DNA from 2 places in the Exiguobacterium sp. ZOR0005 genome. Region 1 is predicted to be linked to the other one. Evidence: riboswitches for the same ligand, from Rfam matches in the RefSeq annotation. Region 1 holds a riboswitch; the other holds the start of a gene.
The links. A riboswitch is a leader RNA that binds a small molecule or an ion and turns the genes downstream of it on or off. The one in region 1 is predicted to bind S-adenosylmethionine.
Positions count from the first base shown of each region.

Region 1 (4,426 bases):
TTTAGACATGAACCGTTCCCCCTACGTGATGTGTGATGGCCGTCTCGTTCGCCTCGAACACGCCCGCCTCGGTGATGAGCCCCGTAATGAGCTCGGGCGGCGTGACGTCGAACGCCGGATTGAAGACGGTGATACCGACAGGAGCCGTCGGCTGGCCACCGATATGCGTCACTTCTTTCGCGTCCCGCTCCTCGATTTCAATCGCATCGTCCGCCGTCAAATCGAACGTCGAATGCGGTGCCGCGACGTAGAACGGGATCCCGTAATGCTTGGCGAGCACGGCGAGTTGGAGCGTGCCGATCTTGTTGGCGACGTGACCCGTCCGCGTGATGCGGTCGGCCCCGACGATGATCGCGTCGACGCCTTTCGCTTGAATCGTCCATGCGGCCATATTGTCGGTGATGAGCGTGACATCGATATCGGCCTGGTCGAGCTCCCAGACTGTGAGACGGGCCCCTTGGAGAAGCGGTCGCGTCTCACAGGCGAAGACGTTGAATGTGACGCCTTGCTCTTTACCGACATAAAACGGGGCAAGTGCCGTACCGTAACGTGACGTCGCGATGGCACCGGCGTTGCAGATCGTCAAGATGTTCCCACCTGCCGGTAATACCGTCAGTGCGTGCTCACCGATAGAGCGATATGTGTCGACGTCGCGGTCATATAACGCAACGGCACGTCGTTCGATTTCCCCGGCAATCTGTTCAAAATCGTCCCCGACGTTCAGCTCGAGGAGCGACTCGATCACATTTTGAAGGTTGACCGCCGTCGGCCGTGTCGCGATCAAGCGGCGTCCGACGATTTCAAGGCGACGCGTGAAATCCGGGTCGTCGACTAATCGTCCTGCCTCTTTCGCCAAGACGAACGCCCCGAAGTACGCGATCGCCGGTGCGCCTCGGACTTGGAGTGTCTCAATCGCACGTTCGGCTTCTTCGAGCGTCTCGATCGTCACGTAACGCGCCTCGTGCGGAAGGAGCGTCTGATCTAAAAGGACCAGCTCATGGGTCGATGCGTCGAAACGAATGTTTTGGACGGTCATACGCGCACCCCCGAGAGGAGTGCCACGAGGTCGTCAATCGAATCGACGGTGTGCCGCTCTTTGATGAGGGTGGCGCCGAGGGCGAGCGCATCACGTTTTCGCTCGAGACGGGCCACTTCGGGTAACGTCTCGAGGTCCGCGACGCCGGCGAGGCCGATGGCGCGGCGGATGAGCTCGCAACCGGCGTAGCCGATCGTGTCGCTGAAGATTGTTCCGAGCAAGTCGTCGACGTACCCTTCCGTATTGAACGGCTCGACGGCGCTCGTGAAGTTGTGACGGAACGTCTTCTCGAACGTCTCCCAGACGGTGAGGACGTCGGTGAACCGTTCGAACCGCTTGAGCGGATCGTGGAACGTCGCAAGCGTCAAATGAGCGATGATTTGACCGACGTCAAAACCGAACGGTCCGTAAAACGCGAACTCCGGGTCGATGATTTTCGTTTCCTGTGACGTCGCGAAGATGCTGCCGGTATGTAAGTCGCCGTGAAGCAAGGCGTCATGTTTCGTGACGAACCCGACTTTCAGTTTTGCCACTTCGACTTTCAGCGCCTTGTCTTGCCACAAACGCTCGACGTCCGGGCGAAGCTCCGCCTCGATGTTGTTCGATTCGGCATCTTTATACGGGTCGGTGAAGATGAGTTTTTCTGTGATGTCGCACAGTTCCGGGTTGTAATACTCCCGCTCTTTTCGTTTCTTTTCGATTGGTCCGGCCGCATAGTCGGACGTGACAAACAGCGTCTCCCCTAAAAACTCGCCGACGTGACGGGCCAGCTCCGGATACGTCTTCCCTTCGAGATAACCGGTGCGGACGATATCATATTCAGACAAATCCTCTAAAATCGTGTAGGCGAGGGCGCGGTCGCTCCCGATCACTCGTGGTACGAATCGTGGAACGACTTCAGCGAACTCCCGAAGCGCCAACTGCTCGATCCAGGCCCGCTCGAGCGTGAGCGGCCAGCTCTCCCCGACGACTTTCGCGTACGGGAGCGCTTGCTTCACGATCAAACTCGTCTCGCCTTGACGAATGCGAAAGACGAGGTTCAAGTTGCCGTCACCGATCTCTTCACACTGGGCGATTCCCTCTTCCTCGATCAATCCGAGTGCCCGGACGTGCTCGACGATGGTCTGTTCTGTAAATGGTTGATATGCCATGATTGTTTCCCCTTTCGGTATGATTCCCACAAAAAAAGCCCCTTTCTCCGCGAGAAAGAGGCACACCCAAATTGGTTGTTCCTCTCATCTTTCAGACGTCTGTCTGGTGGATGTAGCACCGTGCCTTACTGGTCGGTTGCTGCGGCGTCATCGGGCCAATTCCCTCTGCCAACTCGCGATAAGAGTGTCGTATTCGATTGTGTGAACGTGTTGTGATGAATATTACGGACTGTGCGCCATGCTTGTCAACGACGATTTGTGACGAGCCGACCCACTTTTTCTTTGCATATATGGAAACAACTTTCAAAAATAATTTTTTTCAAAAAAAGGAATTGACGCTGTGACGATTCTGTGCAAAAATTCAATTAAATTTCACAACTTCAAATCATATTCTTATCAAGAGCAGACGGAGGGGACAAGCCCGATGATGTCGCAGCAACCGACCCGATTGGGCACGGTGCTAATTCTTGCAGCGTAAGCTGAGAGATAAGAGTTCATTTTTTTATGATGACCTCTTGCCTCGGCATGGGGTCATTTTTTGTGTGACCGGAAGGAGGAACGACCATGGGCATCATTGCCACTTATGAAATCAACCGTACTGACCGCGTCGCCGATATCGCCGAGAAAATCGCGCTCGAATTGACCGTCGGCACGTGGACAGACTTGCCCCATTTAGAACGACAACAGTTACAGGCGTACCGCGGCGAGGTCGTCTCGACGTCCCATACAGACGCGACGAGCCGGTTCACGATCCGGTACCCGATTGAAAACGTCAGTCCTGACTTCTCGTCGATATTGACGACGACGTTTGGGAAACTGTCACTCGATGACTCGGTCCGTTTGATTGATTTCGAGCTACCTGCATCACTTTCAGCCGACTTCCCTGGCGCCAAGTTCGGTGTCGACGGGATTCGCGACCAGCTCGGCGTCGACGATCGCCCGCTCGTCATGAGCATCTTTAAAGGCGTCATCGGACGGGACTTACAGTTTTTAGAACAGCAACTGCGCGACCAGCTCGCCGGTGGCATCGACATCGTCAAAGACGACGAGATCTTGTACGACAATCCGCTCACCCCTTCGCTTGAGCGAGCGCGCATCGGCGCATCCGTGATTCAAGAACACTTCAACACGACGGGAAAACGCGCACTGTATGCGGTCACGCTGAGCGGCCCGGTGTTCGGGTTGCGCGACCAAGCACGCCGCTTGATCGAGGCGGGCGCGACGGCACTGTTGTTCAACGTCTATACATACGGACTCGATGCACTCCGGGAGCTGGCGAAAGATCCCGCCATCCGTGTCCCGATTTTGGCGCATCCGGCGTTCGCCGGTGCCTTGACCGGGTCAATCAGCCACTCGCTTTTGCTCGGTAAATTCATTCGTCTCGCCGGTGCCGACTTGACGCTGTTCCCGTCCCCTTACGGCTCGCTCGCGACACCTCCAGACGAGGCGTTCGCGATTCGCGATTTCAGTGCCAAACCGCACTGGTCGAAGCCGATCTTACCGGTCCCGTCGGCCGGGATTCACCCGGGGCTCGTCGAAGACATCATCCGCGACTTCGGTACGGACGTCGTCATCAACGCCGGCGGCGGCATTCACGGTCATCCGGACGGCGCCGCTGCCGGTGCCCGCGCCTTCCGACAAGCGATCGAGCAGGCGCTCGGGCAGACCGGTCGAACGGATGCACTCGATGCCGCACTCAAGGTGTGGTCGACGCGATGACGGTCCATATCCTCTGTGACTTTGACGGGACGATCACAGCCGAGGACAACATCATCGCCCTCATGAAGGCGTTCGCCCCACCGGAATGGCACGCCATCAAAGAGGATGTGCTCGCCCAACACATTTCGATCCGGGCAGGCGTCGGTCAGATGTTTCACTTGTTGCCGAGTGCCGAGAAGACGGCGTATCGCGACTATTTGGTAGGACATATTCAACTCCGGCCCGGATTCGTTCACTTTTTGGAAGAAGTTCGTCAAAACGAGTGGCAGTTTGACGTCGTCAGCGGCGGGATGGACTTTTTCGTCCATCCGATTTTAAGCGGGCACGTTGACCCGGACCACATCTACTGCAACGTCGCCGATTTCTCCGCGGAGACGGTACGCATCGACTGGCCGCATGCTTGCGATGCGTCTTGTACGAACGATTGTGGTTGCTGCAAACCGACAATCGCCCGTCGCATCGTCAATCCTGATGATCGCTTGATTGTCATCGGTGACTCGGTGACCGACTTCGAGATCGC
Region 1 covers NZ_JTLB01000013.1:96,106-100,531, reverse strand. The annotation lists gene L971_RS05855 (sugar ABC transporter substrate-binding protein) at 1-9, opposite strand, end outside; gene mtnA (S-methyl-5-thioribose-1-phosphate isomerase) at 2-1,036, opposite strand; gene mtnK (S-methyl-5-thioribose kinase) at 1,033-2,187, opposite strand; SAM riboswitch class I at 2,269-2,372, opposite strand; SAM riboswitch class I at 2,578-2,680, shown strand; gene L971_RS05840 (2,3-diketo-5-methylthiopentyl-1-phosphate enolase) at 2,752-3,906, shown strand; gene L971_RS05835 (2-hydroxy-3-keto-5-methylthiopentenyl-1-phosphate phosphatase) at 3,903-4,426, shown strand, end outside.

Region 2 (4,426 bases), on a different contig from region 1:
TATACCGTGGCAATCATGGAGGGAGCGGGAAAGAGGATTTTGGCGGAGACGATTTAGAAGACGTGTTGTCACTTTACGACCGGGTCGAGAAGACATGCCCGACGATCCACGCCCTCGGTTTCTCGCGTGGCGGCATGATGGCGCTCTCTTTGGCCGCGGCGCGCCCGCTCACCTCTGTCACTTCATGGGCGGGGGTGACGAACTTGGCATGGACGTATGAAGAGCAGCGGACGATGCGTAAGATGCTTCGCCGCATGACCGGGGGCGACCCGGAGACGGCTAGCGAGGCGTATATCGAAAGATCACCGCTATTTAAGGAGTGGCAAGCCCCGACGCTGCTCATTCACGGTACCGACGATGAACAGGTGCGGTTGCGTCACGCGACGGCAGTCGCCGAAAAACTCGGGGCGCAAGCCGAGCTGTGGGTCGTGCCGTTCGCCCATCAACTGCCATTTTGGAAAAAGTGGGAGACGACGGAACGGGCGATGGATTGGATGATCGAGAAGACGACAAAAAAATGACTAGTGCCGCTCGAGGCACTAGTCATTTTTCTGTTAGAAGACGATCGGGCCGGCCGCGACGACCGACTCACTCGCTTTTGTGAATCGTTTGAAGTTGTCTTGGAACTTATGAGCGAGCGCTTTCGCCTCGACATCGTAACGTTCAGCGTCTTTCCACGTCTCCCGTGGATTGAGCACGTCTTGAGGCACGCCTGGGATGTCGAGCGGGATCTCCACGTTGAAAATGTCGTGCCGCATCGTCTTGACGTCACGTAGTTCACCGTTGACGGCCGCGTTCACCATCGCCCGTGTATAGGCGAGCTTCATACGCGATCCTTCTCCGTACGCGCCGCCCGTCCAGCCGGTGTTGACGAGATAGACGTCGACCTCATGCTTCTCGATCAACTTGCCGAGCATATCGGCGTAGCGCTCTGGTGCGAGCGGCAAGAACGGTGAGCCGAAGCAAGTCGAGAACGTCGCCTGCGGTTCGGTGACACCGCGCTCGGTGCCGGCCAGCTTGGACGTATATCCAGAGAGGAAGTGATACATCGCCTGTTCTTTCGTCAGCTTGCTGATTGGAGGCAACACCCCGTAAGCATCGGCCGTCAAGAAGACGATTGTGTTCGGATGACCGGCTCGCGACGGAAGCATGGCGTTATCGATGTAGTTGATCGGATATGCCGCGCGCGTGTTCTCCGTCAATGAGATGTTTTTATAGTCCGGGGACCGGTCATCGTTCAACACGACGTTCTCGATGAGTGATCCGAAGCGGATCGCATCATAGATTTGCGGTTCGTTCTCGCGTGACAAGTTGATCGTCTTCGCGTAGCAACCACCCTCGATGTTGAAGATACCGTCCGGTGACCAACCGTGCTCGTCATCCCCGATGAGGTGGCGTTCCGTGTCAGCAGAAAGCGTCGTCTTCCCAGTCCCAGACAGTCCGAAGAAGAGGGCTGTCTCATTCTCATCGTTGACGTTTGCCGAGCAATGCATCGAGAGGACGTTTTGCTCAGGCAACAGGAAGTTCATGACCGAGAAAATGGACTTCTTGATTTCGCCACCGTATTCTGTTCCCCCGATCAGAATTGTACGTTTGGCGAACGAGACGAGGATGAACGTCTCGGAGTTCGTCCCGTCAACGGCAGGATCAGCCTTATAACTCGGCGCATAGATGACCGTGAACGGGTCAAAGGCGCCTTTAGTCGGCCATTCCCGTAAGAACAACTGCTTGGCGAACAAGTTGTGCCATGCGTATTCTGTGATGGCCCGTACCGGTAACGTGTAATGTTCGTCAGCCCCGGCTGACGCCTCGAGGTAGTAGAGCTTGTCTTTCGTTTCGAGGTGGGCGAGCACTTTGTCGAGCAGTGCCGAAAACTTCTCTTCGGCGATCGGTTGGTTGACTGGACCCCAGTCGACCAAGTCGTTGCTAACTTCATCTTTCACGACGAATTTGTCCTTTGGTGACCGTCCTGTGAATTTGCCGGTACTGACGGATAAAGCCCCGTCTTTTGTCAGTACGCCTTCCCCGTTGCGAATGGCCTCTTCCACTAGTTGCGGAACCGTCAAGTTCCGTAATACATCGGCACCGTTAATTAATTCTTCGATTTTCAGGAGCGTTGTCGCCATCCCGAATCCCACCTTTCCCCTAAATAGATGTGGATGAAATAAGCATACTTCCGCGATTAATTAGTATGACGTTTTTATTATATGTGACACACTAATCAAACACAAGCGTTAATTCACTCTTTAAAGTAAGCGCTTTCTTACACTGTCATTCTAACATATTCTGTACCAGGTCATAGTACAAAAACGGAAACGGACAAAAAAATGTTTATTATTTCACAAACATAACTATTAGGAGGAATGTGAAAACTTTTACGAATTCAGTCGATACGCTTGACAGAACGGTACGGCATTTATATGATGGTCTTCGTAACGGATACTCTTATTCTGAGCGGTGGAGGGAACAAGGCCCTACGAAGCCCAGCAACCGTCCGATTTGTCAAAGTTATTCGGAAAAGGTGCTATCCTGAAGCGAAGCGTAAGCTTCGAACGATAAGAGGGTAAGGAAGAACGATTCAACCTTTCCCATTGAACGTGGCGAGAGGTTTTTTTCATTACCGTCCCAAAGCAACGCGTAAGGGGAACGAGTACCGTCCACACATCACCCTTATTATAGGAGGTTTTTCGAAATGGCAAACTTGAACCGTCGTCTTTTCACTTCGGAGTCCGTCACGGAAGGACATCCGGATAAAATTTGTGACCAAATCTCAGATGCGATTTTGGATGCGATTTTAGCTGAAGATCCAAACGCCCGCGTTGCGGCTGAGACATCTGTCACGACAGGTCTCGTGCTTGTAGCAGGTGAGATCACAACATCAACTTACGTGGATATCCCGAAAGTTGTTCGTGAAACAGTTCGTGAGATTGGCTACACACGCGCGAAATATGGTTTCGACGCAGAGACATGTGCTGTTTTGACGTCAATCGACGAGCAATCAGTCGATATCGCTCAAGGTGTCGACCAAGCACTCGAAGCACGTGAAGGTCAGATGACCGAAGAAGAACTCGACGCAATCGGCGCCGGAGACCAAGGTCTCATGTTCGGTTATGCGACGAAAGAGACACCGGAACTCATGCCGCTTCCGATCTCGATCGCACACAAACTGTCACGCCGTTTGGCGGAAGTCCGCAAGAACGGTACACTCGCTTACCTTCGTCCAGATGGTAAGACGCAAGTGACAGTCGAATACGACGAAGCGAACAACCCGGTCCGCATCGATACGATCGTCATCTCGACACAACACGCTGAAGACATCACGCTCGAGCAAATTCAAGCGGATCTTAAGAAACACGTCATCGATGCAGTCATCCCGACTGAGCTCATCGATGCCGATACGAAATATTTCATCAACCCGACTGGCCGTTTCGTAATTGGTGGGCCACAAGGTGATGCAGGTCTTACAGGACGTAAGATCATCGTCGATACGTACGGTGGTTACGCTCGTCACGGTGGCGGCGCGTTCTCTGGTAAAGATCCTACAAAAGTTGACCGTTCAGCAGCATACGCGGCTCGTTACGTGGCGAAAAACCTCGTCGCAGCTGGCCTTGCTGACAAAGCGGAAGTCCAACTCGCGTACGCGATCGGTGTCGCTCACCCTGTATCGATCGCGGTCGATACGTTCGGCACTGGTAAATTGAGCGAGACAGAGCTCGTTGAACTCATCCGTGAGAACTTCGACCTCCGTCCGGCCGGCATCATCAAGATGCTCGACCTTCGTCGCCCAATCTACAAGCAGACGGCAGCTTACGGCCACTTCGGTCGTACGGACGTTGAACTCCCATGGGAGCAAACGGACAAAGCAGCGGTGCTTGAAGAAGGCGCGAAACGCTTCGCTTAACCAAATGAAAGACGACCTTTCTCGTGAAAGGTCGCCTTTTTTTTATGATTTTGATGTTTGGTCAGTCGATGTACCGTCTTGTCCGAGCGCGGTATCTTTCGCCTCGACGACTTTCTCGCCGATGTCTTGCAAGTCGGCTCTTGCTTCTTGCGCCGTTTCGACGACTTTATTCACGTCTTGCTTGACCGTCTCGGCTTCACCGGCGACTTTCTCGTACACGTTTTGTACGTCTGTCGCGACTTCTTGGATGATGCCTGAGGCGGATTTCACTTGATCGATCACTTGTGACGCTTTACCGGCCGGATCTTCTTTCACCGTGTCGACGAGTCCACCGACCGAAGCTTTCGCATTCGTGAGCGATTGTTTCGTGTTCTCACGGTTCGATGAGCTGAGCATGGCGATCAAACCGCCGACGAGGGCACCGAGCAACATACCGGTGACGACGTTGATCTTCGGGCCGCCCGACTCGTGCTGGTCAAACTGACGGTTCGGGTTGTTAGGTTGTGTGTCATTTTGTAATGGTGG
Region 2 covers NZ_JTLB01000031.1:22,704-27,129, reverse strand. The annotation lists gene L971_RS13085 (S9 family peptidase) at 1-521, shown strand, start outside; gene pckA (phosphoenolpyruvate carboxykinase (ATP)) at 555-2,126, opposite strand; SAM riboswitch class I at 2,443-2,562, shown strand; gene metK (methionine adenosyltransferase) at 2,693-3,901, shown strand; gene L971_RS13070 (hypothetical protein) at 3,944-4,426, opposite strand, start outside.
Region 2: another riboswitch for S-adenosylmethionine. It lies ahead of metK (methionine adenosyltransferase); the one in region 1 lies ahead of mtnK (S-methyl-5-thioribose kinase).